4 regions of the Cytobacillus sp. FSL K6-0129 genome follow, and region 2 is predicted to be linked to each of the others. Evidence: riboswitches for the same ligand, from Rfam matches in the RefSeq annotation. Region 2 holds a riboswitch; each other region holds the start of a gene.

Region 1 (7,537 bases), 2.7 Mb from region 2:
AGCAGCCAGAGAGTGGGCAACATGATTCTGTCTGGTTAACAACGGAAGTGCTAGAGGAAGTCGTTGCAGAAACGACGTCAATTCCACTAGAAGATCTATTGGCAGAAATGAAAAAAAGCGCAACAATAGAGGCGGTTAATCATGACACTTCACTCGTAGGTGAATATGAAGTCCAGCTCACACCGACGATTATGATTAACGATAAAATGGTGACAGATCCATTTAATTATGATTCAATCAAACGTTTGATTGAAGAAGAGTTAGAGGGATAAGAATGAAGAAAAATCAAATCATGTTGTATTTTTCTTGGGTGGTTGCACTCATAGCAACATTAGGTAGTCTATACTTTAGTGAAATTAAGCAGTTTATTCCTTGTGAGCTCTGTTGGTATCAAAGAATATTCATGTATCCACTCGTTTTAATCTTGGGGATCGGTACGTTCTATCAAGATATTTCTGTGCGAAGATTTGCGCTACCAATGGCGTTTATTGGCTGGTGTATTTCTCTCTATCATTATCTTGTACAAAAAGTGCCTGGACTCGCTGAGGTCACCCCATGTTCAAGCGGTGTACCATGTAGTGGCCAATATATCAATTGGTTCGGGTTTATCACCATTCCTTTCTTGGCATTAACGGCTTTCACGCTTATTATCTTCTTTTGCCTGATGATAAAAAAAGACAATCAAGCATCATAAACATTCCTCGTACATATGATTGTACGGGGTTTTTGTTTTGTTCGTAATGGAGTAGAAATCGGTTGTGAATTTGTAAATGGAAGAAGGGGAAGCTGCTTGACATGAGACAAGCGTAAAATCTCATTATATGCACACAATTCATTTGAAAATCACGAATAGAATTGTATGTAAATCGGACATCGCCATTCATCCGCAAATTCCGTGAACACTTCCGCTTTAATCCGACTTGCCCATTCTTCATCTACTTTCTAGGGTTGGACATGAGCGTAAAAATGAAGGTCTGTGAGGCATTGCATTTTCTTCGATTAATTTTCTAACTATCTCTGAATTTCCCATCTGTTAGAACAACTTGTGATATATGTTTTTTCATGCTTAATCTACTTGAAAATGGGTAAAATAATGTTAGTGAAAATCTGCCATTTATTAAAGGAGGAAATGAGATGAAAAACCCAATAAAACAAGGGATGATGTTAGGGTTAGGTTTAGCAGCAGCAGGGAAAGACCGTGCACAAGAAATGATGGATGAGTTAGTGAAAAGAGGAGAGTTAACAAAACAGGAAGCGAAGGATTTTATGCAGGAGGTAAGGGCGAAAGGCCAAGAGAAGCAAACGCAGATAGACGACAAAGCCCATCAACGAATGACTAGTTTATTGCATGATTTGAATATCGCTACAAAGGATGATGTCTTAAGATTAGAGGAACGGATTCTAGCACTTGAGGCAAACAATCGAGAAGAGAATTAAGGGAGGTTTTTGCCATTTTCAAACCAAAGATGAGTCATATTCATCGCTATCGTGAAATTGCCGTAGCCTTCTCTCATTACGGTTTTGGTTATCTCTTAAAAGAATTAGGCTTGCATGAAGTATTGTCCCTACCTAAACGTATGTTCATGCGAAAGCAAGAGGAAATTCATGAAAAGACGACAGGTGAACGTGTTCGTCTGTTTTTAGAAGAGCTTGGACCGACGTTTATTAAAGTTGGTCAGATTGCGAGTACAAGGTCAGATATTTTTCCGGAATCAATTATTAGGGAATTGGAAAAATTGCAGGAACATGCCCCGTCATTTTCATTTGCAGAGGTAAAAAAAATTGTTGAAACCGAACTAGGGGAAGAACTACATGACCTCTTTACAGAATTTCAAGAGGAGCCATTAGGATCGGCATCTATCGGTCAAGTCCATTATGGTGTCCTCCATTCTGGTGAAAAAGTAGCTGTTAAGGTACAACGGCCTGATATTGAGAAGACCATGAGAACAGATTTAGAAATTTTGATAGAAATTGCTAAAATCGCAGAAAAACGGCTACATTGGGCATCGCAATATCAGTTAGTGGAAATGATGAAAGAATTTTCTAAAGCATTGTTAAATGAGTTGAATTATTTACTTGAAGGTCGTAATGCAGATAAAATTGCCAATCAATTTGAAGACAATAATCATTATAAAATCCCAAAAACATACTGGAAATATACGACGAAAAAAGTGTTAACTATGGAATATATTGAAGGGTGCGGCATCCTTGAAAATAAAAGTTTGGCGGAACAAGGGTTTAATAAACAACTGATCGCCGAAAGAATCGTTGAAGGCATCCTCCAGCAAATATTAGAGGAAGGTGTATTCCATGCAGATCCTCATCCAGGTAACATTTGTGTATTACCAGGAAATGTAATTGTTTTCATGGATTTTGGTATGGTTGGACGTTTAACTGAGGATATGAAAGAAAATTTAGCATCATTAATTATTGCCATGTTGCGGCAAAGTACCGATGGAGTCATTAAAGCCATCACTAAAATGGGTATTGTCCAAGATGATGTCGATGTTGAACTTTTAAAAATTGATGTTGATTTACTAAGAGAGAGATATTATGATATTCCGTTTAGTGAAATATCAATTGGCGAGGCGGTTAATGATTTGTTTTCCGTTGCCAATCAACATCATATACATATCCCAACAAACTTAACATTAGTGGGAAAAACATTGTTAACAATGGAAGGTATTGTTGAAAAACTTGACCCTAATATAAGCATATTAAAAATTGCTGAGCCTTTTGGTAGACGATTAATTATTAATAAATATCGACCTGATCATTTGGCGAAAGATTCGCTAGCTCATATCGGGGAGTATTTTGATATTCTAAAGGAAGCGCCGTATAATTTGAAAGATTTGATTGCCCTTATCAAAAAGGGAAAAATCCCGCTCGAACTGAACTTGCCAAACAGTGAAAAATTTCTAACGAGAATTGATCGTATCAGCAACCGGCTAGCATTTAGTATCGTGTTGCTAGCATTTTGCATTATAATGGTGGGTTTAATTATCGGTTCCGCCCTTGGCAGGCAATCATCTCTCCTATGGAATATACCAGCAGTAGAAATCGGCTTCGTCATTGCGATATTAATGTTCTTATTTCTTATATACACCATCATTAGAGCAGGGAGATTCTGACGACTCTCTGCTTTTTGTTTTGGGTAGAATTTTTCTGATTTCACTACACAAGCAATTCATGGTGAGAATATAGTGTAGAGAGGTGAACGGTTTTGTCAATAAACGTTAATGTTGCTTATGGTTAATACAAAAATTCTCATTGGCAGTCCAATTAATCAAGAACCCGATATTTTAAAAGAGTTTCTGCTATCCTTAGCCAATTTAAAAACGGATACAATGGAGATTCATTATCTTTTCATAGATGATAATCAGAATGAAGAATCAAGTAGACTACTACGTCATTTTGCCAAATGGAAGAAAGATGTTGCGATTTTATCCGCAAAAGAAGATAGTATCTATATTCGTACCGACTTTACCCATTTCTGGAATGATGCTCTCATCTGGAAGGTTGCTCGCTTCAAAGATATGCTTATTGAGCAGGCGAAATTTGAAGAATTTGATTATTTGTTTTTAATTGACTCTGATTTGCTTTTACACCCGAATACCCTTCATACACTTATTTCCACGAAAAAAGAAATTGTTTCAGAGGTATTTTGGACGGCTTGGCAAGAGGGGACAATTCCTTATCCGCAGGTGTGGTTAACAGATGAATATACCCACTGGAGACAGGCGGATGAAGGTGCCATAACAGACGAAGAAAAGGCCGTTCAAACCGAGGCCTTTATTCAACAATTACAAACTCCAGGTGTTTATGAAGTAGGAGGATTAGGTGCGTGCACGCTAATTAGCAGGAAAGCTTTGTTAGCAGGTATTCATTTTAGTAAAATTAAAAATCTCAGTTTTTGGGGAGAAGATCGACATTTTTGTGTGAGAGCTGTGGCATTAGGACTGGATCTACATGTAGACACACATCTGCCAGCTTATCATATTTATCGTTCTTCTGACCTTACAGGCATACCCGCATTTAAAGAAAAATGTCAGTATGCTTATAGCGAACTACCTATTTATCCAGAAAAAGCAGATAGCCATCAAATTCGCTTATCGATGATTGTGAAGAATGAAGAAGGTCGTTATTTACAAACGATGTTAAAGAAAGTAAAGCCATTTATCGATGAAGCTGTGATTATAGATGATGCTAGTACTGATCAGACTATATCGATTTTCTTGCAAGAACTAAAAGGTATGCCAATTAAATTGGTCAAGAATGCAAGCTCCCAGTTTGCCAATGAAGTGGAACTAAGAAAACAACAGTGGTTAGAAGCAACGAATGGTTTTTTAGGTTGGGTATTAAATCTTGACGCAGATGAATGGTTTGAGGAGAGTTTTATTGATTATATTGATGACTTTGTTAAACAGGATACTATCGACCTGTACTGTTTTAGACTGTATGATATGTGGGATGAAGACCATTATCGTGAAGATGAATACTGGCAAGCACATTTCTTATACCGTCCATTTCTAGCAAGAGTTAGATCAACCTTTCAGCCTGTCTGGAAAGAAACACCACAGCATTGTGGGAGATTTCCAGAAAACATCTTCCAACTTACCCACAGTTTATCCACAATACGAGTCAAGCATTTAGGCTGGGCAAAAGAAAAAGATCGATTAGAAAAATATGAGAGATATAAGCTGCTTGACCCGAATAGCCTCTACGGTAATGAGAAACAATATGAATCGATTCTAGATAAGAATCCCCGTTTAAAACAATGGTGAGAAACATAAAGCAAATGGTCAGTTTCGAAATGAACTTCGATTCATAGCTAGGAAACTATTTGTATGCTAAACTAAAAATAATTAAAAATTGTTGCAGGGGGACTCAGAAAATGAGTTGAGAAGGTTAAAACCTGACCCTTAGAACCTGTTCGTTAAGACGATCGTAGGGAGCATCTTCCAACTATATGCATATGTATGGTAGGCTCTCCATTTTCGGGGAGCCTTTTGTTTTGTTTCCCTGAACATTTTTAATTACATCTATTGAAAAGAGGGAATAGCGTGAGAGAAGAAGTCGTGTTAGTAACAGGAGCAAGTCGTGGATTAGGAGCTGCAATTGCTGAAAAGTTTGGTAAGGAGGGCTACAAAGTAGTCGTTAATTATTTTAATAATAAAGAAAAAGCAGATGCAGTAGTTGAAAAAATCGGACAAGATCGTGCATTGGCTATCCAAGCTGATGTAAGAGATCATCAAGCAGTAAAAGCAATGGTAGCAGACACAATTGCTCATTTTGGTCGCTTGGATATCGTTGTAAATAATGCATTAGTTCAATTTAAATTTGATCCTGTGGCACAGGCGAAAGTAGAGGAATTATCTTGGGCTAGCTATCAAACCCAGTTTGAAGGCGCGATAAAAGCAAGCTTAAATGTTGTTCAATCTGCTCTTCCGGCTCTAAAGGATTCACAGCAAGCCCGTGTGATTGGTATTGGCACGAATCTTTACCAGAACCCAGTCGTTGCCTACCATGAATATACAACAGCCAAAGCGGCATTAATTGGCTTTACACGCAATATGGCCAAAGAGCTCGGACAGTATGATATTAATGTGAATATGGTTTCCGGTGGATTATTAGATACAACGGATGCAAGTGCTGTTACTACCCCTGAGGTATTTGCGATTGTGGCTGATAACTCTGCTATCCGCCGTGTGACAAAACCAGAAGACGTAGCAGAAGCCGTTGTTTTCTTAGCCTCTCCAGGCGCTAGAGCGATTACGGGACAAAATCTAGTCGTTGATCATGGATTGACGATGAACTAAGATAAAAAAGGTCGTCATCTTTGTTTATGGCGGCCTTTTTCAATAAAATGGACTTATTTTGTAGGTTGATAAATCAGTAAAGAGCTTATATCAGCAAATGTGAGACTAAGTCGAAGCTAAACTCCAATTTATTCGCAGAAAAGGATATTTTTAAAATAACAACTTAATTTTCTCACTAGTATTTTATTCTACTAGATGTTAAAACGGTCGATTGAACGTTCAATCAGTATTGTTCAATTTTTCCTTGTTTATATCGATAGCCAAACATAGAAGATGCTTGTAGGTGAAACTTCAGCAGTTGCTTGCTCATCGGATCCGATGCTTCCTTAGGCATCTTATCGTTAAATCCAACAACTGTCACTGCACCGAGTAATTGATTCTGGTAGTCTAGCAAAGGGACGGAAGCCGAAGAAATCGATGGAATTAAAGGTTCGGTAGCGAAGGAGATTTTCGATTGTTGAATCATTTGCCATTCTGCGTTATCGATCGCTTCCCCGTCTCCTAGCCAATCTTTTGTCAGTACTGGGTTTAAGAAGCTTAAGAAAATCTTCCCTGCGGCAGATGTTGGTGGTAAGCTTCCGCCTAGTTGTGTACCAATATGAAGTGGTTCATTCGAATGACAAATCTTTGTCGTAATAGGTCCGTTGTTTGTCCATAATGAAAACGAAACGGTGCAGGAAGTAAGCGAAGAAAGTTCCTGCATATACGGAGTGATTGCATCGGCAATATCACGACTACCAAAGGCGGCTGTACCATATTGAATCAATTTGCTACCAAGATAATACAGGTTTGTCCCTTTTTCACGATAGAGCATGTTCAATTGCGTAAGTGTATTTAAATATTTATATAAATTACTTTTCGTAATACCGGTTTCTTCTTGAATGGTTGAGAATTTCATTGGGGTATCTTTTTGATAGATTAATTCGATGATAGAAATGCCTATTTGCAAGGATTGTATCATCGTACTACTTTTTTGTATTTCCATGTATGTAACTCCTCAATATGCTAGTCATGTTGAATCCTAATTTATCAGAAACTACATCAAACAACAACCTTCCTTTAGAGGGTTGGTAGGATATCCCTATAAATTCAGTATATATAAGAATAGTAAGTGAGTTGGCGATTATTAACTTGGTCAATGAAGGTGCTCAACTCACGAAAAATAGGGAGCGGTCAAATATATTAATTTAACCTTTTCCATTTTTTTAGCTCTTTTTGAACATAGGATAATGATTGTAGTTTTTCTTTTAGTTCAGCTACAGAGAGACGATAAGTATTATTGGAGTGATATTCTTCTACAGAGTTTGTATCAGTTTCTATTCTGGTATCTCGAGGAATGCGATAGAAGCCTTCAAGATCAATAGCTTTCGCTGCTTCTTCTTTTGTTAGTAAAACTTCATAGAGCTTTTCTCCCGGCCGTGTGCCAATTAATTCTAAAGGAAGGCTAACGTGAAAAAGTTCTTTAATCGCTTGTGCTAAATCTGTAATATAGGCAGCAGGCGATTTTTGTACCATAATATCCCCATTACAAGCATTCTCAAAAGCGTACAATACGAGTTCGACAGCCTCATCTAAACTCATCATAAAACGGGTCATTAAAGGATGCGTAACAGTTAGCGGCTTTCCTTCCTTTACTTGTTCTATGAGTAGCGGAATGATGGACCCCCTTGATGCCATGACATTTCCGTATCTTGTGCCACATATAATGGTACCACGAG
Region 2 (7,537 bases):
TTGCCATTGATGGTAAGTGGTTTTTTAAAGGGTTAGACTAGAAATGTGGTTCTGTAAAATGGACAAAAACTGAAAAGAATAAAACAGAAGTGATGGATATAGTGAGAAAATGGAACGAGTACATATATTATTAGCGCTGTAAAAGTGGACAAAAACTTAAAGAACAAAACAGAAGTGATGGATTTAGAAAATGGACTGACTGTATATATTATTATCGTTTGATTTTGCTACTTCAGCCCTACAATCACAAAAGGATTTTACGCTTTTTAACAAGCAAGGTTGTCCTTTCCGAGAGAAGTTAAATAAATTGGTATTTTTTTCATGTGGAAAATTCGTTATAATAGAGTAAAAAGAAAGGATGAAGTAATTTGCCAGACCTAAAACCGCTCAATCCCTCTTACCAACTCCGATTATTACGCGTGCTCCATCTTAGATCAAAATTGTCCCCTGAGAATGAACAATATCTCAAAATGTTAGAAAAAGGATATGAAGGAGAAAGTAAATGGCGAGATGATTTGCAACAACTTTCACCAAAATTCCCCATCCTTTATGATATATTGCTAGAAATAAATCATACATCCTTTCAAATTGATGCACTCTGTGTAACTCCCCACAAACTCATTGCTTTCGAAGTGAAAAATTATAGTGGTGATTTTATGGTTCAGGAAACTAAATGGTATTCACCAACAAATAAGGAAATTAAAAATCCCCTCCTACAAATCGAAAGAAATGAAACCCTCCTACACCAATTCCTTACTAAGCACGAATTAAACATTGCATTTGATTATCTACTGGTTTTTGTTCATCCGGAGTTTATGTTATATGATCGTACAAAGAAACAAAATGTTATTCTTCCACCGCAAATTCCACGATTATTAAGAGAACTAAATCAAATAGACATTCAACACTCTCCATTTTATACAAAAATTGTTCATGCTTTTTTGAGTCATCATAAAGAAGAAAAGAATTACGCTAGAAAAATCGAATATTGTACGGAGGATTTGGTAAAAGGTGTGGTTTGTCGAGAGTGCGGTGTGCAGATGAAGCGAGCGAGTTTGCGCAAATTTCATTGCTCAAAATGTAGGAGGAACATTTCATCTTGTGATGCATTAAGTGAAGCAATCAATGACTTTATTATTCTTTTTCCATCAGAAAAAGTAACAAAGACGGCGATTTATGATTGGTGTGGTGGAGCAATAAGTAGTTCCGCAATACAACGATTCTTACAAGAGAAATATACACTTAATGGTGGTGGAAATTATTTTTATTATCATTAATGGGTTTTAAAACCGAAGAAACAGTTGAATTATTTAGTAATGAAGAGAAGTGACAGTATCTTATAGATTGAAATGTATTCTGATGGGGTCAATCTATTAGTAAGCAGTTATATGTTGAACAAAGGACTTTGTGCACAAAAAAAATCTATATAACATCACAATAAAAGTGGATAGTAAGTCACTCAGTAGGAGAATCAGAGATGAGCGCCTCGCAAAAGGGGTTAGCAAGTCACTCGGAAGGGGAATCAGAGATGAGCGCCCCGCAAAAGGGTTTAGCAAGTCACTCGGAAGGGGAATCAGAGATGAGCGCCCCGCAAAAGGGTTTAGCAAGTCACTCAGAAAGAAAACCAGAACTGAGCGCCCCGCAAAAGGGGTTAGCAAGTCACTCAAAAGGAGAATCAGAGATGAGCGCCCCGCAAAAGGGATTAGCAAGTCACTCGGAAGAAGAATCAGAGAAGAGCGCCCCGCAAAAGGGTTTAGCAAGTCACTCGGAAGGGGAATCAGAGATGAGCGCCCCGCAAAAGGGTGTAGCAAGTCACTCGGAAGAAGAATCAGAGATGAGCGCCCCGCAAAAGGGGTTAGCAAGTCCCTCAGGAAAGAAACCAGAGATGAGCGCCCCACAAAAGGGTTTAGCGTGTCCCTCAGAAAGAAAACCAGAGATGAGCGCCTCGCAAAAGGGTTTAGCAAGTCACTCGGAAGGGGAATCAGAGAAGAGCGCCTCGCAAAAGGGTTTAGCAAGTCACTCGGAAGGGGAATCAGAGATGAGCGCCCCGCAAAAGGGTGTAGCAAGTCACTCGGAAGGGGAATCAGAGATGAGCGCCCCGCAAAAGGCTTTAGCGAGTCCCTCAAAAGGAGAATCAGAGTTGAGCGCCCCGCAAAAGGGATTAGCAAGTCACTCAGAAAGAAAACCAGAAATGAGCGCCTCGCAAAAGGGATTAGCAAGTCCCTCAGAAAGAAAACCAGAGATGAGCGCCTCGCAAAAGGGTTTAGCAAGTCACTCGGAAGGGGAATTAGAGATGAGCGCCCCGCAAAAGGGTTTAGCGAGTCCCTCAGAAAGAAAACCAGAAATGAGCGCCTCGCAAAAGGGTTTAGCGAGTCCCTCAGAAAGAAAACCAGAAATGAGCGCCTCGCAAAAGGGTTTAGCAAGTCACTCAGAAAGAAAACCAGAGATAACCGCCTCACAAAAAGGGAGTTATTCAGCAATTTATTTAGAACCAAACACAAATGAAAGCCGAGGAAGGGAGTGCCCGGCTTTCATAAATTCGTTTAGGATAATGCGAATTACTTAGATAGTAAAAGAAACATTCTAATGAACTATAACCATAATCATCACAAGCTTTATCCTATCCCACTAACAATCAATTCAGCAGCTTCTTCAGCTGTTTTCCCGTCAACATTGATTTTTAGATGATATGGTTGATAATGAGCTTGTCTTTCTTTGTAGAGATGATACATTTCGTCAGTAGAAAGACCATTCAATTTCGGTCTTGTATCTTTAATCAATGGGTATCGATCGAGCCAATTTTCCCATGAGAGCTCGATAAGGACAACGGTACTGTTTTGTAAACAAATTTCGCGGTTCTTACTGTTTAAAAAGGCGCCGCCGCCTAATGAAAGAATCTGTTTTTCTTCGGCAGATAGTTGTTCAATCAATTCGCTTTCAGCTTTTCGAAAAACTTCTTCACCATGATCAAGGAAAATTTTTGAAGTTGACATTCCAAACTGTTGTTCAATGCGTTCATCCGTGTCGATTAAACCCCACTGTAATTTCTTAGCTAATTCCGTTCCTATGGATGTCTTTCCGACCCCCATAAACCCAATAAGTACAATACTCTTATCTTCCATAGACTGTCCTCCCGAATATTATATAAAATATCATATCATAACGTTTTATGTCGCAACATCGTTTCTATCCAATGTTTTTTATTTTCATTTCTATCATTTCATGTTATATTGAGTGCATCATATGTTATAAGTTTTCACTGGGGGTGCCTCCACATAGAGGCTGAGATTGAATGCCGTCCGTTCAAAACCCTTTGAACCTGATCTGGTTTGTACCAGTGGAGGGAAGTGTGTCGATGTAGTCGTCCTCGCTTCCTTTTGGAAGTAGAGGATTTTTTTTATATATGAATAAATGCTAGGGGTGCCAAATACTTGGCTGAGATGAACCCTTTGAACCTGATCTAGTTAATACTAGCGTAGGGAAGCGAGTGACGTCATACATATCATGATGACCAAAGCCGCTTATTCAAAATAGCGGCTTTTTTATTTTTATCGAAAGGAGGAAAGGTCTATGAATAAAATCCAAAAAATGACGATGACGGCAACGATTGCAGCCATCACTACTGTGTCGAGTAGTCTCATTTTTATTCCGATTGGAATAGCGAAAATTTTTCCGATTCAGCACTTGGCGAATGTATTATCTGCTGTACTTCTTGGACCATGGTATGCCGTTAGTCAAGCGTTTCTTTCATCTACATTGAGAAATATGATGGGGACTGGAAGTGTTTTTGCCTACCCCGGGAGTATGATTGGCGCATTACTTGCAGGGTTCCTTTATCAAAAAACGAAAAAAATTGGCTTCTCAGCACTAGGTGAAGTCGTTGGAACAGGAATGATAGGGGCAGTAGCGACTTATCCGATTAGTACATTACTTTTAGGACAAGAAGCAACCCTTTTCGGATTCCTACCAGCATTTATGGTGAGCTCGTTTACTGGAGCAATTTTAGGATATGGTTTATTAAGAGTATTAATTAAGAATAAAGCTATTGGAGGTTACATCAATGAAAACAGCATTAACGATCGCAGGTTCTGATTCAGGAGGAGGAGCTGGGATTCAAGCAGATCTTAAAACTTTTTCCGCCAATGGTGTGTTTGGCATGTCCGTCATTACGGCGATTACCGCTCAAAATACAGTAGAGGTACGTTCGGTACAGGATATAGAAATCAATATTATAAAAGACCAAATAGAAGCTGTGTTTGATGATATCCAAGTTGATGCTGTCAAAATCGGGATGTTGTCATCTAGTGAGACTGTAAAAATCGTCGCAGACCGTTTAAATCATTATAGTCCAAAAGTGATTGTGTTAGATCCTGTTATGGTTTCAAAAGGTGGACATCATCTTTTAAAGGAACAAGCTATTGAAGCATTAAAAGCGAAAATGTTACCACTTGCGACTGTAATTACGCCAAACATTCCTGAAGCTGAAGTACTTTCGGGTATGACAATTCGCACGGTTGATGATATGGAGCAAGCTTGTAAAAAATTATATGAATTAGGGCCAAAAGCCGTCTTATTAAAAGGTGGACATTTAGAAGGAGAACCGAATGACTTATTATGGGATGGACAAAGTTTCAACTGGTTTAATGGTCGAAGAGTAGAGACAAAAAACACCCATGGTACAGGTTGTACTCTATCATCTGCCATTGCTGCTGGGTTAGCAAAAGGGGAAGAACTTATTGAGGCCATACAGTCTGCGAAAAATTATATTTCCATAGCGATTGAGCATAGCCTAGCACTCGGTAATGGGCATGGTCCGACAAATCATTTTTATGAGTTATACAACAAAGCAAAGATGGAGGAAAGATAATGGCGATTTCAAGTGAAGCAGTTGAGAGAGTCTTTCAGCAGTTACAAGAACATACCCCACTCATTCATCATTTAACAAATACAGTAACTATTAATGATTGTGCAAATGTGACCCTAGCAATGGGCGGTTCACCTGTTATGGCCACCCAACTCTTAGAAGTAGAAGAAATGGCTATGATGGCAGATGGGCTCGTAATTAATTTTGGTACTATTAATGATGCGATGTTTGCGGCAATGATTAAAGCTGGACAAACTGCCAATCAAAAAGGGGCCCCAGTAATATTTGATCCAGTTGGTGTTGGTGCAACCACTTATCGCACAAATAAGGCAAAAGAGCTAATTAGCACAATAAAAGTGTCCATTATTCGCGGCAATGCTTCTGAAGTTTCTGCTCTTATTGGTAAGAATACAAAAACGCGTGGTGTTGATGCAGGGGCAATTGAAATAGCACCTGAAGCACTTGCAAAGGAGGCAGCTGAAGTCCTAAACTGTCTCATTGTTATTAGTGGAAAAGAAGATGTCATTACAGATGGGAAGCAATTAGTTGTGATTGATAATGGAGATTATCTTTTGACGAAGGTAACAGGAACTGGCTGCATGACAGCTTCATTAGTAGCAACTGCTGCTGCTGTTTCAGAAAATTGGTTTGACGGGGCTGTTATTGGTATGGCTACTATGAGTCTAGCAGGGGAAATCGCAGCTAAGAGCTTACATGCCGGTGAAGGGTTAGGTTCATTTCGAGTGAAGCTAATGGATACGATTAGTACAATGAATGCAGCCATATGGCTAGATGGAGTGAGGCAAAACTAATGGATTACCGTTTATATTTAGTCACAGATGATAAAATAGCAAACAATGAATTATATGATATTGTTCGAAGTGGTGTAAAAGGTGGTGTGACCATCGTTCAATTAAGAGAGAAGACAGCGGATGGTCAACTCTTTTATGAAAAGGCGAAAATATTACAATCTATATTAAAGCCATTGGATATTCCACTGATTATTAATGATAGAGTAGACATCGCTTTAGCGGTAGGTGCAGCAGGTGTGCATGTTGGACAAGATGATCTGCCATGTGCCGTCGTTAGAAAGATTGTTCCTGATGATATGGTAGTTGGTATCTCTGTATCCAATGTGGAAGAAGCGAAACTTGCTCAAGAACAAGGAGCAAATTATGTTGGAATAGGTTCGGTGTTTCCGACAACTTCTAAATCAGATGCTGATTTATTAGCACCAGGTATGCTCGAGGAAATCATTGCAGCGATTGATATTCCTGCTGTCGCTATTGGTGGTATTCAACTAGAAAACATAAAAATGCTTAAAAATCGAGGGTTAGCAGGTGTTTCTGTTGTCTCAGCAATTAGTAAATCTAAAAATCCAGAAAAGTCAGCTCGAGATTTACTTCAATTATTCCTTTAGACCTAAAAAATATCATAAGTGTAGTTAAAGAGAACTTATTCCATTGACAAGATACTATTAATATACTAAAATTACTTTTGGTTCGAGATATTTCATTTTAGTGTATTTCGAATAAATTATTACGACATTCGGAGGTCTTCACATAATGGCAAAAGTTCTATTTGTAAACGCAAGTGATCGTCCAGTTGAAGCTGGAATTTCTGTAAAAATGTATCATGCATTTTTACAATCATATAAAGAATCAAATCCATCAGATGATATTACGGAATTGAATCTTTTTGAAGAAAACATGCCTTACTATGGTAATGATGCAATCAATGGTACTTTTAAAAAGAACCAAGGGTTGGAATTAACTGCTGCAGAAGAAAAGGGTGCGGCGCTAGTTGAGAAGTATTTAAATCAGTTCTTTGATGCTGATAAAATCGTTTTCGCATTCCCACTTTGGAATTCAACTGTACCAGCTCCATTGATCAGCTATGTTTCTTACTTAGCTCAAGCAGGTAAAATGTTTAAATATACTGCTGAAGGTCCAGTAGGATTTGCTGGCGACAAGAAAGTGATGCTTTTAAATGCTAGAGGTTCTGATTATTCACTAGAAGGTATGGCTGCTGGCGAAATGGCAGTTAACTTAGTAAAAACAATTATCAGCCTTTGGGGCATTACTTCTCCGTCAGAAGTAGTGATTGAAGGACATAACCAATACCCAGATCGTACACAAGATATTATTGAAGAAGGATTACAAAACGTAGCTAAAGCTGCTGCTCAATTCTAATTCGATACGAAAGCATCTCTATATTTTTGTAGAGGTGCTTTTTTTGTCTAAAGGACGTCCTAAAACTTGTATATAGGAAATCACGGTCGCTCATTCTTTGTGTAAACCTTTAATAAACTTGACCAGTATCACACAACTCGATGATGTGTAAAGAGATTAGGGTTCAAAAAAGGAAGACATTTTAAACAAGCTAGTAAGATAAAAACGTATACGCAATTAAATATGTTTTTTAACTACAAGCATGAATGATTGCTGAGGAACTATTTGTCGAATCAGTACCCAATCTGTTACGAGATTACTTGCTTATCTTAAAGTAGAACAAAACAGAGTGAGGAATGGCCTCACTCTGTTTGCTATTGTTTTTCAATTTTTGAAGGATTGTTTATTTTATAAGGTACTGTTTCTTCTACTTTATGCTCTTCATCGACATCGTCTTGGGCTTTTGGTAATTTCTTTTTGACGATTTTGCCATTAAAGGAAA
Region 3 (7,537 bases), 200 kb from region 2:
GAGCTTGAGCTATTTATGCGAGACCAATCGATGTTGACGATCAGTGAAGAGATTTTTGTTCATAGTCGGTTACGTGTTCGCATAGGTGTAGGCTTTGGCTTAACGGTATTAGAGGCTGAGGAAAATGTGAGTATGGCTTTCTCTCATGCCCGTGAATTTAAGGGCCCTATTGTTATCTCTGTTAATGAAGAGAAAGAATTAACAATTATTAATAATGAAAAAGAAGAAATAAGTTTTCATTCAAGGATTTACGGAAATGATTGGGAAAAAATATTTAAAGATGCAGGTATAAGTAGTAAGATTGTTGCAAAAATTGAGTCTTTATCATTACACTACCAAAAAAATAAGATTACTTCTCAAGATTTATCTCATTGGCTAAAAAGCACTGATCGCAACGCAAGAAGAATATTGATGGAGATGGAAAAGATAGGTTTAGCTGAAATTATAGGAGAAGAGACAGGTCATCGAGGGAGACCACGAAAAATTTATCAAATAAACTTTAATCAGTTTGCCAAACAATAAAAAATAAATCCGTATGATTTGAACCTAAACACTAGAAATATCACTTATTTCCAGTTGTTTAGGTTTTTATAATCGTTTAAGTTAAATAACACCTAATAAAAGACGAACATTGAGAATCATTATCAGCCATATAATTCCTATATATTCTTTTATTTGTAAATAAAAATGATATTTATTAGAAAATTACTAAAAAAGACAAAAAAGATTAAAAAAAGACTATTCACAATATAGATGTGATGATATAATAACGGAAATGTTAAGGATAAATTCCGATAAATTTCGAAGTAAGGAGAGTGAAATAATTTGCAAGCAAATGTAAACAACGAACAAGAAAAGAAGGGCTTGATGTCCAAGTTCTTGTCAGGCATTGAAACGATAGGGAACAAACTACCAGATCCATTTTTTATTTTCGTTTATCTCGCAGCGTTTGTAATGATATTAACGTTCATTGTTAATCAATTTGATGTTACTGTTGAGCACCCAGGAACCGGGGAAGAGTTGGCAATAAAAAGTTTAATTTCTGGAGAAGGATTGCAGTTTATATTAACTGAGATGCTGTCTAACTTTACTGGCTTCGCCCCACTAGGTCTTGTGTTAGCTATGATGCTTGGTGTAGGCTTAGCTGATAAAGTTGGTTTACTAGAAACAGCCATTAAAAAGTCGATCTTAAGTACACCAAAGTCATTAGTCACTTATGCTGTTTTCTTTATTGGTATTATGGGGAATATTGCTTCAGATGCGGCGTTTGTACTTGTACCACCTTTAGCTGCGATGGTTTTCTACACTGTTGGTAGGCATCCATTAGCTGGTTTAGCAGCCGGCTTTGCTGGAGTAGGTGCAGGTTTTTCAGCTAATGTCTTAATCGCTGGAACAGATGCATTATTAGCGGGAATTACTACTGAGGCTGCTAAAGCAATCGATCCTTCATTTGTTGTATCACCTGTTGATAATTGGTATTTTATGTCGATTTCTACTGTTCTCTTAACTTTAGTCGGTGGATTCTTAACTGAAAAGGTAATTGAACCAAGATTAGGAAAATATGATGGGGATTTGAAAAAGAATTTTGAACCGGTTTCAGCTATCGAGTCAAAAGGGTTAAGAAATGCCGTTATAGCGGGTCTAGCATATATTGCTATTTTACTTACAATTATCTTCTGGCCAGACTCCCCTCTTAGAAACGAAGAAGGTCGTATGATTCCTTCCCCATTTTTAAGTGGAATTATCCCAATTGTTTTATTATTCTTTATAACGATGGGAACAGCATACGGAGTAACAGTAAAGAAAATCACAAAAAGTGCTGATATTCCAAAGTATATGGCAGATTCGATGAAAGATATGGCAGGCTATATCGTCCTTATATTTGCTGCGTCACAATTTATTGCTTATTTTAACTGGTCCAATTTAGGTACTTGGATTGCAGTCAATGGTGCGGAATTCTTATCTTCCATCAATTTAACTGGTATTCCTGTTATTATTGGATTTATTATTTTCGTCTCTATTCTGAATTTATTAATCTTTAGTGGGTCTGCTCAATGGGCATTATTAGCCCCAATTTTTATTCCATTGTTTATGTTACTTGATTATAACCCTGCTTTTATCCAAGCAGCGTATAGAATTGCCGATTCAACTACAAATATTATTACACCACTAAATCCGTATATCCTTGTAGTTCTTGCTTTTATGAGAGAATACGATAAAAAAGCAGGTTTAGGCACGCTTATTTCCTTAATGATTCCTTATTCAATGGTTTTCTTAGTAATTTGGGTAGTCATGCTATTCATTTTTGGATTATTCGGTATTCCGATTGGACCCGGTATCGAAATGTATTTGTAATAATGCGGTGTTGTTGCCCGAACATAAATGTTCGGGCTTCTTTATTTGTGAAAAATGATAAAATAGATAGAGGTATTTTTTTACCGTAAGGAATTAATCGTTATACTTAAGGGCTATAAGTAGGGGAGAGATGGTCAGTGGTTAGTTTCAGAGATATACATCATGATGGTAATTTAATAGCAGAAAAAGCCAATTTTGATCACTATGGCACAAAACAGTTCTATTTTAAATATGATGCAAACTTTATCCAATTTAAAATAAATCCTAGTTTGCAAGATTTTCAACTGGCACAAATGTATTTGGAAGACTATCAGAAAGAGCATAAACAAGAACATTTGAAGTTTTATTTACCAGCAGACGAAATGATTCAAGAGGATGTTTTATTATACCTTTATCAACAATTCTATACAATCGGGTGTCAGGAGTTATATGAAATTAACCCTCTTCAATTTATCTATAAAGATAGAAAGAACGAAATCGTGGTTGAGGAAGTGACAAATGATAATTTACGAGAATATCTACAATTGCAGAGAAACTTTGATCTAGATTATGGTGAGGAATATGTGAACCTTAATAGAAGCATGCATTCCTATCATCATAATGCAAAAGATACATTACAGTTACTCGCATATGATCATGGTGTGCCAGCAGGTTCATTACAAGTATTTTTTAATAAGTGTACAGCTGAAATTGATAATGTAGGTGTGTTACCAGCTCACCGATTAAAGGGGATTGCTGCAAGCTTGCAATATGAAGTAATGAAGCGATTTAGCAATCATAGGGTTATACTTGTAGCCGACAGCAATGACACGCCAAAGGATATGTATCGTAAACAAGGGTATAAAAAATTGAGCTTTCGCTATGAAGTAATGAAGTTATTATAAGTAGTAGTTTATTATTAATATAGAACAAGTAATGTGATAAAAACTCTACAAACTGATATTAATAAATCTGCAGGTGGTGAGAGTAGCCATCTGCAGATCATTTATAAAGAGGTAAATTTTGATCAAGGTAAAAGCGAGAGAACAGCAAAAAAATGCATAATCGAACCAGCAAGAACAAAAACATGCCACAATGCGTGATGGTACTTAAATCCTCTCCATACATAAAATATTGAACCAGCAGTGTATAGAACGCCACCGATAATGAGGAAAATCATTCCTTGTGTAGGTAAGTGTGTAACCAGAGGCTCCCAGGCAAATATAATTAGCCAGCCCATCAAAACATATAGTAATGTCGAGAAGACTAAAAATTTTTTAACAAAAAAACATTTGAAAACTGTTCCAGCAATTGCTAGCCCCCATACAAGACCAAATAAGGTCCATCCTAAGGTTCCTTTAACTGTTATAAATAGAAACGGTGTGAACGTTCCAGCAATAAAAAAGTAAATGGAAGAATGATCGAGAATCTCAAATACATCCTTTGCTTTTCCAGCAGGTAAACTATGTAGCAAAGTTGATGAGAAATATAAAATAACCATCGTTGTACCAAAAAGAACAAAGCTGACAATATGCCAAGCTGTTCCATATAAGGATGAGAAAACAGTTAAAATGACGAGAGCCGCAATACTTAATAGCGCACCGATTCCGTGTACGATCGCGTTGGCGATTTCTTCTCCCTTTGAAAAAATATGTGTTTCCAAGTAGTATTCACCCATTCTTTATCCAAAATCATAATTCTAGTATAAACATTTTTTTAGCTGATAAAAAGTCGTAAGCTTTCATTATAAAGAAAAACTTCACTAGGCGAAGAGGGTGGAGAGTGTAAATGCATGGAGAATATTTGGAGTTATCCATCCTTGAGTCAATGCCAATTTAAGCCGCGGTGTTAGATCAGTTGAAGTGTTTAGGTAACGACAGCATTCATCCAACTTGTTCATAATCGTTACTGAAAGAGAAGCTTGACATTGCTCAATTCCTAAACTTGCAGTTTCCATTTAGGTTGACATTTATTGATAAGATGATAACATAACTTTGAAAGCATAATTGAATAAATCCACTAGGGGTGCCTTTAAAAGGCTGAGATTAAAGTGTAATAACTTTAAGACTCTTAGAACCTGATCTGGTTGATACCAGCGTAGGGAAGTGGCGTATATAAATTTAGTTAACATTATAACTATAACTAAATGAATAATGTATACAGTAACCACTTTCTTATAGGAAGTGGTTTTTCGCTTTTCTGGATTTTTTATGCTCGATAAAAAAAAGAGAAGAGGTAGAAATGATGACAACAAAAGAAACGTTTACACAATCGTTAAGGAAAGAAGTACATGATATATGGGAAGCGAATTTTGAACACCCTTTCGTTAAAGGAATTGCTAAGGGAGATTTACCAATTGAGTGTTTCCGCTTTTATGTGTTACAAGATTCTTACTATTTATCACATTTTTCTCGTGTGCAAGCAATCGCTGCTTCTAAAGCAGAGAATTTATATATGACCTCAAGAATGGCCTCGCATGCGCAAGGTACCTATGAAGCTGAACTAGGGTTACATAACAAATTTATGGAGGTATTAAAAGTTTCTGAAGAAGAGTTAAACCAGTTTAAACCCGCTCCTACTGCCTATGCATATACATCCCATTTATATCGTGTAGCAGAGACAGGCACAGTTGGCGAGGTCATCGCTAGTTTGCTTCCGTGTTATTGGATTTATTATGATATTGGGCAGAGCTTTAAAGGGGCAAAACCAAAAGAAGAAATCTATCGTACCTGGATTGATACATACGGTGGAGAATGGTTTGTTAAACTTGTACTGGAACAAATTCATCATCTTGATCGGCTTGCTGAAATGGCATCTGAAACAGAAAAAGAAAAAATGAAAATGGCATTTACCATTAGCTGTCAATATGAATTAGCTTTTTGGGAAATGGCTTATACCCAAGAAAAGTGGCTAAGTGATAAAACATATGCATAAAACTTCATAAATGAAAGCGGGAATAGTGTTAACAGAATAAGGTTAGTTCATACTAACTCAATTCTGTTAACATCATACCCTTTATAATCGTTGTAGTATCAGGTTTGTTTATGGAATAAAGACAATTTGCCGTATCGGATTTTCCTAAAAAGAATTTCGGACTTCAAAAACTACTCATCTAGTCAATAGAAATGACTTCTACTTCTCCACCCTCATAGACATATAAACTTCCTATATATATATAATGACAATAAGCGTATAATGAGAGACGAATGTTAAATTGAGGAAGGCGTTTTAAAAATGAATAAACAACAAAGTAAGTACAGATGGGTTGTATTTGGTGTTTTACTTTTAGCCTATTTATTTATGGTTAGTCAAAGAACAGCACCTGGTTTAATTACTGATCAATTAATGGAAGAATTTCATTTAACTGCAGCAACGATTGGGCTGATAACGAGTATTCAATTTTTTGCTTATGCTGGATTGCAAATTCCCATCGGATTATTCTCTGATAGATTTGGTCCAAATGTATTTCTAGTCGCTGGAACACTGCTAAACGGGCTAGGTACCATCCTGTATAGTACGGTAGATAATAGTTATATGCTCATCTTTGCTAGGTTATTATGTGGAATTGGCGATGCTACTATATGGGTCAATTTAGTTCTTGTATTGAGCATTTGGTTCAAGCAGCAGGAGTTTTCGATGCTAGTGGGATTTGCCGGAATGACCGGAAGTTTAGGATTCTTATTAGCAACAGTTCCTTTTAGTTCGACCATTTCTCTATTAGGGTGGCGACTTCCATTTTTAATTGTTGGCATTGTAATATTCACCCTTGGTATGGGACTTTATGTGGTTTTAATAAAATATCCTAAGAAGAAATTTCAAATGGAAGAAGAAAAAAATCAAAAAGAAACAAATGAACCGTTATTAGTCATCATAAGAAGATTACTTGTCAATCGCCAAGCTTGGGCGACATTCCTTTGTCACTTTGGTGTAGTGGGCACATATATCGGCTTTATTGGCTCTTGGGCAGTTCCCTATGGTATGGACATTTACGGTTTATCAAGATCAAGTGCAAGTGAAGTAATTATGTACGGCTTATTTGGTGCCATTATCGGAGCACCATTAACAACCTACCTATCTACTTTTTTTGACAGAGTCAAAGCACCGTATGTCATTGTGCAGATGCTGTCGGTTTCTGCTTGGATCGCTTTAGTATTGATGGGTGGAGAGCCACCATATTTATTATTCATTCTTTTATTCGTAATCATAGGTTATGCAAATGGTGCCAGTGCTCTAACCTTTACAGTTGTTAGACAGTCCTTTCATATAAAGGAAGTGGGGCTTATTTCCGGTTTCGCTAATACGGGAGGCTTTCTTAGCGCAGTGTTGCTGCCAGCAATTTTTGGAAAAGTATTGGACCATTTTGCTAATTTTGACGTTACAACCGCTTATCAATATGGACTTTATATTCCTTTAAGCTTTGCGATTATTGGGTTAATTGGAGTATTCATGTTATATGAGCCAACAGTATATCGTCAAAAACTTCAAATGAGTCAAATGAAAAAATCGGTTGGTTAACAATCGATTTTTTTATTTAGCTAATAAAAAATGAAGAACAATCATCACTTAAAAGCAGTCGAGTGGATACCTGATTTGTTCACCATCTAGCGTCTTTAGAGAAATGTTACTGAAAGTGTAAAATTGATCTTTTTTTATCAAATATTTCTTCATAACAATTGAAAAAATTGGATATTTGTTGTAAGATAGTTTATATTATTAATCTAATTTTAATAGATAACATATTTGTGAAATATAATAGTTACATATAGTAATAATTAAGAACATTCATACTTTGATGATTGGTTGTGTTGATGATGGCGGGAGAACAGAGAAGAAAAAAACGAAATAAAAAAATGGTTTTTCGGATTAATTTAATGTTTTTTGCAGTATTTATACTCTTTTCGATTCTAATCTTCCGCTTAGGTATTGTTCAAATTGTTTACGGAGAGAATTATAAAAAAGAGATTGAACGGGAAGTGGAGGTGCCAGTAGCAAGCACGGCACCTAGGGGGCAGATCTATGATAGTAAAGGTAGACTGGTTGTAGGGAATAAACCCCAATTAGCCATAAGTTATACTCGCTCCCAATCTACAACACAAGAAGAAATGATTCAGACATCAGAGCTTTTAGCGAAGATGATTAAAAAAGACACGGAAGAAGACTTGAAGGCGATTACTGAAAGAGATAAACAAGACTTTTGGATAAT
Region 4 (7,537 bases), 2.6 Mb from region 2:
TGACTAAATTTAGAATCATCATTACCTAGAGCTTATTCTCCTTCTGTTTAACACTTATTCAGTTTTGAGGTGTCGAAAGATCGATTCTATAATTAGCATAAAAAAACAAGTTGCCCCAGGGTTCATACGAATCGGAGCTAGCTTTACGATTGGTAAAGCTATTTTGCCAAGTGTTATCGCACAATTACGAGCCACTCATGAGCAATTATCTTATCATGTTACAATTGGGAATAGCGAATAAGTAATTGATAGTGGCAGGCACCATAGCAGTAGATATTGGCTTGTGGAAAGGCAAACCAATGCGAAAGAGTTTGTCCAGAACCCCTTTGCAGAAGATTGCTTATTGACCTTCTGTTCACCCACATATGGAAAGGCATTTTCATTCGATAGAGGATTTATATGACCAAGAGTAGGGCACGAAAAAGGCACCTGATTGAATTACATCAAATTAGCGTCAAATCGACGTTCATCAGCTCTACACAAGGAATAAAGAGGAGTGTAAAAAGTAGCTTAGAAGCTCCTTATTTTCCGAGGTAACTATAAAAGAGGAGTTGACATACGGCCTATAGAAGCTGGAAGGCTTTAAGAAGAACATTCCTTCTCTTATGTGTTGATCAAAGGAACGAACTTGAATCACAGTATCCAGTTATTAGTTGATACGTTAAAAAACCGCACTGAGTCTTACGAAAAGAGCAACGATTATTATCAAACCACTTTTTTTGCGATTTAAATAAATGTTTGATTGAATTGTGGGCAAGGAGGCCGGCACAAGCGACCTCCATTTAACTGTATTTCTCTATTTAAAAAGCTGGATAATTGCTCTGGGAACGGCAAAAACATAGTCTGCTATTGTCATCGTATTTTCAACCTTGTCGAACTTCTCTTCGAATCGATTAAGGTATTTTGTTAAATGATTTGTTACGATTTCTCCTTGAATCGGTTCTACACCATTTTTAAAACGAATGCGAACTGATTTTCCTTTATGAAGATCTTCTGAATCCATGATTTGAAAATGGATATGCGCTTCAGAAGAGTTACCCGAGTTCCCACATTTGCCAAGTAATTGTTTTTGAAGAACTTCCTCTCCTTCTTGGACAATGATACTGTCTTTTTTAAAATGAGCAATCATACTATATTCCTTATGCGCATGCTCTATCACAATATAGTTGCCTGGGGGGTGTTCTTCATCCATCTGCCCTGGAATATTATCATCGAGACCATCAACCACTTTTATTACTTTGCCATTTTGAGGGGCGATAACTTCCTCTGCAAATGCGTAATAACTCTCATTTTTTTCAGGTCTACCATTATATGTAGAGCCATCCTTCACCTTTAATAGATCATACGCGTACCTTTGATGTTCATATACGTAATGGTAATTAATAAATTCATTTGTACCACCCCAGAATACAAACCATTCATCCATCACTGGCATAATGTATTCATTCTTTGTATAGACCTTATCTGTTTCTGGAAAGACAAAGTAAGGTTTCATATAGAAACTGACAATTGTATTTTTATCATCAAATCCAACCACTACTGCTTTTGCTTTTGAGTGATCTACCCATACGAACTGATCAATGCCTAAGACATTCGTCCGTGACATTAGTTGATAACTACGCACACCTTCATTAAAGGCTGCGCTCATCTCAATAAATTCTGATAATGAAACCATGCCTTGAAACACTTTTGAAGTGGCTTGGTAAATTTCCTTATACTCTGCTCTTAACCAATAATCTATAAACCTATCAGGATCCATTGAACCGACCATACCCTCTACCCCCGTAAGTTTTATTAAGATGAAAAAATTAAACGATTCTCAAGAAATATTTTGCAATTAACAGTAAAGAAACCGCCAATAGTTACTTTAATTTCACTTGAATCTTCTAACTTACCTTTCAAATCCCCTCTTAATGCTAGACCTAAATTTTCATCCTGTAATTCACCATTTACATACAACTTTTCTCCGTTAATCCAATAATTTTCGATTAATATATGATTTCCATGATGGTTTACTTCAAAAACCTTCTTCATATCAATCACTCCTTGATTATTCTACGACTATCTAGGGAATAAGTTTCACAAATAATCTGTTTTTTTACTACCAAAAAAAGATTCTTGAATTCTGATGAAAGTCATAGTATATTCTAACCGAGGATAAATTTAATACTTCCACAAGGGGAGCCTAATATGGCTGAGAGTGAGCGAGTTCGTTCTGACCCTAAGAACCTGTTAGATAATGCTAGCGTAGGGATCGTGGTTTTGGATATGAGCAATACTAGGCATCCATCACCGCCTATGTATTGCTTTTTTTCATGACAAAAAAGTAATACAGGTTTACTCGTTCGCTTCTCTTTTCGGAGAAGGAGGAAAAACATGAAACAAAATAAAACACTTTTTATGGTGGAAATTGCTATATTTGCAGCTTTGGCATTATTACTTGATTTCTTATCAGGCTTACTGATGGGGAGATTTTGGCCACAAGGTGGGTCCATCTCACTTGCTATGGTACCGGTTTTCTTAATGGCCTTTCGTTGGGGTGTTAAAGGCGGCGTCTTAACGGGCTTACTATTAGGAGGACTTCAAATCTTAACAGGAGCTGTTCCTTTTCATTTCGCCTCTTGGATCATTGACTATTTCGTAGCCTTTGCTGTTGTCGGACTCGCAGGCATCTATATGAATAAAGTTGTGCAAAATTATCAAGACGGCCAATTTGCCAAAGCAAACATGTATGTTATTAGTGGCGTTTTCTTAGGAAGTTTCTTACGCTTCTTATGCCATTATTTATCAGGCATTATCCTATTTGGTGCCTATGCTCCGGCAGATCAACCTGTCGCACTTTACTCACTCGTATATAACGGAACATATATGCTACCTACCTTTATCGTATGTGCCTTAGTAGTTGTCATGCTTTACACAACAGCCAATAAGGTCCTTCTGAAAAAAGCATATTAATCATCTAAAGGCTCTGGGGGAAACTCAGGGCCTTTTTTTAAGATATCTTTTTGGGAGATTTTCGCACGATGATGGAACTGAGGAATCAGGGTGGCATGTACATCGGCGTGATATCCATAAGATAACCATGCAAAATGAAAGCGCCAAAAGCAGCTAGACAAACCAACATCTTCTCTTCTATTTTCTCCTTGAGACCGGCAGGTTTTCTTTTTGGATTTCTGAGAGGGGGAGTAGACACATCTTTTTCCTTACTTTTTTTAGCAGCACTTTTCTTCCGTCAATGTCAATCTAACGATGAACACTCTTGATTATTTATGAATTTGCAACAACTATTATCTACGGTAGTTTAAACCAACATCATCTGTTTTCTTTCTTGTGATTTTTGTACATAAACACGATCGTGCGCAGTTCTCTGACTTTCCCTGCTCTCTTTTGCGCGTATACACAATTTGCGCGCAGTTCTCTGACTTCCCCTGCTCTCTTTTGCACATAAACACGATTTGCGTGCAGTTCCCTGACTTCCCCTGCTCTCTTTTGCGCGTATACACGATTTGCGCGCAGTTCTCTGACTTTTTCTTCTCTCTTTTGCGCGTATACACGATTTACGCGCAGTTCTCTGACTTCCTCTTTTCTCTTTTGCGCGTATACACGATTTACGCGCAGTTCTCTGACTTCCCCTGCTCTCTTTTGCGCGTATACACGATTTGCGCGCAGTTCTCTGACTTCCCCTGCTCTCTTTTGCGCGTATACACGATTTGCGCGCAGTTCTCTGACTTCCTCTTTTCTCTTTTGCGCGTATACACGATTTACGCGCAGTTCTCTGACTTCCTCTTTTCTCTTTTGCGCGTATACACGATTTGCGCGCAGTTCCCTGACTTCCTCTTCTCTCTTTTGCGCGTATACACGATTTACGCGCAGTTCTCTGACTTCCTCTTTTCTCTTTTGCGCGTAAACATCTTTTGCGTTCAGTCTTAACTATAAACGCTCATTTAAGAATTACCGTATTGATTGGATGAAGCTGACACATATTTAAAAGATACCACCGCCCAAGTTTATATGGAGATTGTATAGCACACACGCCTAGATACTGCTGGCTCTTTCCTCTGTAGTCATGCCACCAGAGGGTCCATGTCATTGAAAATAAGGATATAATTGAACATTCTAATCATTTACATATTTATCCACTCGCATAACTTCTATGCAATAACAAGATATAATCTCTATCTCCATTCAAAAAATTTTATTTTTCGTGAACGAAAGGAGAACACTAATCGTCATAATAGTAAATCCAAAGAAAAGGGGGGCAAGGTTTGGAAGAGAAAAAATGGATTAAAGCAGCGAAAAAAGGCGATAACCAGGCGTTAGCTCACTTATTTAAGGAGAGTTATCCCCTTCTCGTTCATTATTTAATGAAGCTCACCCTTAATCGAGAAGAAGCTGAGGATTTGGCACAAGAGACAATGACAAAAGCGATTGAAAAACTAAATCAATTTCAGGTGAAATCGAAATTCTCCACTTGGCTCATATCCATTGGCACAAAATTATATATCGATCAAAAAAGGCGCCAGAAGCGAGCTGATGCCTTTAAAGCACAACATATGCGGAAATTAAAATGGCAGGCACAGTCACGAAATGAAGATTGGGATTTCTTATTAGCTTCTCTCGGTGAATTAGAAGATGAATTAAGAGTGCCGATTATTTTAAAACATTATTATGGCTATGCGTATGATGAGATTGGCAAAATGCTTGGAATTGCTGAAGGAACAGTAAAATCTAGAGTTCACCGCGGAATTAAAACCATTCGAAAGGAGATGGGTGAAGATGAGAAAGGCCCAGGAACAATGGAAAATCCTATCAAACAAGGATGAAGAAGATTTTTCAAAAGAAATGAAACGTTCTTTTGCACAGTTTGAGGAAAATAACCCCATCTCTACTCCTAGTGAAGATTGGTTTGAAAAAATGGTCATCGCAGAAAAGGATGAAGCTAGCAAAAAATGGCGAAGAGAATTACTCTTATTCAGCGGAATAGCAACACTTATTCTTGTTTTATTTTTTACAACATTAACCCAAATACCAGTTGTCTTTATCACATTACAAGGTCTTACAGTCCTTCTTGTCATCTGTTATACCTTTCTGCAAATCCAAAAACATAGAGAGAAGGTGCGACATGACGAATATTGATTTCTTTTTACTATTCTTAGTAGCAATTATTTTATTATCACAAAGTATCTTTTTATTTACTAATGCAAAGAAAAATGGAATGAATCATTGGTTCTGGGGTATTATCGCCTTAATTCAAGCACCGGTACCACTAATATTCTATTTCATCGTAAGAAACGTTCGTAGAAAAGAGGAGGATGAATTAAATGATTATCGTGACTACTGAAACAATACCAGGTAAAGAAATAAAAGAGTTAAAAGGTTTTGTTAGGGGAAATTCAGTCCAATCGAAACATATTGGAAAAGATATCGTTGCCGGATTACGTACGATTGTCGGTGGAGAAGTCTCGGAATATACAGATATGATGACGGAATCTCGCCAGAAAGCAATCGGTCGAATGGTAGAGCATGCCAAAGAAAAAGGGGCAAATGCGATTATCGGTGTACGTATAGAAACGTCAGCTATAATGGCAAACGCCAGTGAAATATTGGCTTATGGTACGGCGGTGTATGTGGAGTAAACAAGGGGTTATATATATTTGTTGGCTGTCGATTTCTCGACAGCTTTTTTGTTGAGTACCTTAAACCTATGCAGAACAAGATCTCTTTACTATTTTCAAGAACTAGACTTTAATATTGTCAATATGGGCTAATTATCCTTTTTTAAGTCGCTCAGTAGTTTTTCTAACCAATAGATATTGCTTTGTATACTTTCATAGAAATAATTACTTAAGAAACGATTATAGCGGTGATCTTTATCATTATTTATCAATATTTCCAAACGAGCCCTAGTCTCTTGTAACTCTCTTGCTTCGATAATCTTTTTTTCTATTATCTCTATCACCTTGTCCGGATTAACATAATTTAGATTCGCGATGCCTAAGATCATATCATTTATAGTATCAGCATCTTCAAAGACTTTATATATTTTTTTCGGAAGTTCCAAACGTCCTTTTTCGGTTATACGATAAACTTGTTTATCTGGTCGATGCACTTCTTTAATCACTTTTACAACCTCAATTAAGCCTTGCTTGGCTAAGGAATCGAAATGATAATATAATTTGCTTTCTGTAATCGCCCGCATTTTATCTAACGGTACGGGTTCAGATAACAATTTCTTTATGTTGTATGGATAATTATCTTCATTCATTAGTTTACTTAAAATAAAAATTTGAATAGACATGTTGTTTCTCCTTATACTCATATACGTTTATAATAACACATTGAAAAATGCAATTATTCCCCCACTTAAGACCTATCACCAATAGGTACTTTACTCTTATTTACTATTAATAAAGATATTTAGTAAGCTTATTAATATACTCAAATTTGAGTATAAAATTAATTACCGGAAGGAAGTTAAGATGCTGAACAAATCAGATATTTCCAGCGAGGTTCTAGGTGTATTAAGTGGCAAAAGTGAAGAGAATCCATTTTTCGTATTTTCCAAGACACGTGATATAGGGCCAATTATTCCAATATCTAACCCTATTGGCGATACAGATAATCAAACTTGGATAGTTGTCCATATGGAAGAAGCTGTTCAAATTCTTAAAAACGCTAAGCAATTTACAGTAGACCCAACATCCATTGAAGAAAAAGAGAATTTTAGAGATAAAATTAATAGTAAAGAAAAATCGTCAGCTCCCGATACCTTCTTTACTGGTAAATCAATGCTCTTTTTAGATGGATTAGATCATAGGCGATTACGTATGTTGGTATCAAAAGCTTTTACTCCTCGATACATGGAGGGGTTGAGACCTCGAGTACAAGAAATTGCAGATGAGTTACTAGATAAAGTTCACTCTAAAGGTGAAATGGATCTTGTAAAAGACTACGCCTATCCATTACCTATTAATGTAATATCTGAGATGTTAGGCGTTCCTTATGAAGATCGTGAAAAACTAAAAGATTGGTCTTCTGCAATTGCTACGGGGCTTGGATGGGGAAAGCAAGATGCTACTGTTGCAAAAAATCTTCAAGAATTCGGAGAATATACGAAACAATTAGTTGAAAGAAAACGAATGAACCCCTCTGATGACTTAATTAGTCAGTTAATTGCTATCGAGGCTGAAGGAGATCGCCTCGATGAATCAGAATTAATTTCCATGATTACTTTATTAATTTTCGCAGGACATGAAACTACCTCAAATTTAATAGCTACAGGTAGTATGATGTTATTTGAAAATCCTAAGCAACTTGAGTTACTCAAAAAGGATCTTCGATTAATACCATCTGCTGTAGAGGAACTTTTAAGATATAACGGCCCTTCAACTGCTGTAGGACCACGCTTTGCAAAAGAAGACGTTGAGATATCTGGTAATAAAATCAAAAAGGGCGATATGGTTTTGGTCATGGTAAAAGCCGCGAATAGAGATGAAAAAATTTTTACTGATTCTGAAGATTTAGATATTACAAGAAA

Evidence for each region. Region 2 has a riboswitch for thiamine pyrophosphate ahead of thiW (energy coupling factor transporter S component ThiW). Riboswitches for the same ligand answer to the same signal wherever they lie in the genome.
Region 1: another riboswitch for thiamine pyrophosphate. It lies ahead of MHI57_RS17155 (3-oxoacyl-ACP reductase); the one in region 2 lies ahead of thiW (energy coupling factor transporter S component ThiW).
Region 3: another riboswitch for thiamine pyrophosphate. It lies ahead of tenA (thiaminase II); the one in region 2 lies ahead of thiW (energy coupling factor transporter S component ThiW).
Region 4: another riboswitch for thiamine pyrophosphate. It lies ahead of thiT (energy-coupled thiamine transporter ThiT); the one in region 2 lies ahead of thiW (energy coupling factor transporter S component ThiW).

Annotation. Positions count from the first base shown of each region.
Region 1 is NZ_JBBOXM010000001.1:3,402,163-3,409,699, forward strand. Features, by position in the region: gene MHI57_RS17130 (DsbA family protein) at 1-272, shown strand, start outside; gene MHI57_RS17135 (disulfide oxidoreductase) at 275-694, shown strand; gene MHI57_RS17140 (phasin family protein) at 1,135-1,437, shown strand; gene MHI57_RS17145 (ABC1 kinase family protein) at 1,467-3,131, shown strand; gene MHI57_RS17150 (glycosyltransferase) at 3,249-4,784, shown strand; TPP riboswitch at 4,870-4,971, shown strand; gene MHI57_RS17155 (3-oxoacyl-ACP reductase) at 5,064-5,819, shown strand; gene MHI57_RS17160 (IclR family transcriptional regulator) at 6,043-6,804, opposite strand; gene MHI57_RS17165 (polysaccharide biosynthesis protein) at 7,002-7,537, opposite strand, start outside.
Region 2 is NZ_JBBOXM010000001.1:741,474-749,010, reverse strand. Features, by position in the region: gene MHI57_RS03655 (nuclease-related domain-containing protein) at 369-1,277, shown strand; gene MHI57_RS03650 (hypothetical protein) at 1,478-2,566, shown strand; gene MHI57_RS03645 (shikimate kinase) at 2,616-3,122, opposite strand; TPP riboswitch at 3,252-3,363, shown strand; TPP riboswitch at 3,407-3,499, shown strand; gene thiW (energy coupling factor transporter S component ThiW) at 3,571-4,092, shown strand; gene thiD (bifunctional hydroxymethylpyrimidine kinase/phosphomethylpyrimidine kinase) at 4,061-4,867, shown strand; gene thiM (hydroxyethylthiazole kinase) at 4,867-5,676, shown strand; gene thiE (thiamine phosphate synthase) at 5,676-6,284, shown strand; gene MHI57_RS03620 (FMN-dependent NADH-azoreductase) at 6,430-7,056, shown strand; gene MHI57_RS03615 (hypothetical protein) at 7,410-7,537, opposite strand, start outside.
Region 3 is NZ_JBBOXM010000001.1:940,539-948,075, reverse strand. Features, by position in the region: gene MHI57_RS04560 (hypothetical protein) at 1-522, shown strand, start outside; gene MHI57_RS04555 (AbgT family transporter) at 868-2,355, shown strand; gene MHI57_RS04550 (GNAT family N-acetyltransferase) at 2,493-3,239, shown strand; gene trhA (PAQR family membrane homeostasis protein TrhA) at 3,362-3,997, opposite strand; TPP riboswitch at 4,346-4,455, shown strand; gene tenA (thiaminase II) at 4,579-5,268, shown strand; gene MHI57_RS04535 (MFS transporter) at 5,569-6,849, shown strand; gene MHI57_RS04530 (peptidoglycan D,D-transpeptidase FtsI family protein) at 7,146-7,537, shown strand, end outside.
Region 4 is NZ_JBBOXM010000001.1:3,330,102-3,337,638, reverse strand. Features, by position in the region: gene MHI57_RS16795 (M23 family metallopeptidase) at 797-1,771, opposite strand; gene MHI57_RS16790 (hypothetical protein) at 1,795-2,034, opposite strand; TPP riboswitch at 2,168-2,272, shown strand; gene thiT (energy-coupled thiamine transporter ThiT) at 2,377-2,955, shown strand; gene MHI57_RS16780 (hypothetical protein) at 3,288-3,554, opposite strand; gene sigY (RNA polymerase sigma factor SigY) at 4,266-4,823, shown strand; gene MHI57_RS16770 (YxlC family protein) at 4,777-5,136, shown strand; gene MHI57_RS16765 (hypothetical protein) at 5,123-5,341, shown strand; gene MHI57_RS16760 (YbjQ family protein) at 5,322-5,636, shown strand; gene MHI57_RS16755 (PadR family transcriptional regulator) at 5,765-6,298, opposite strand; gene MHI57_RS16750 (cytochrome P450 family protein) at 6,480-7,537, shown strand, end outside.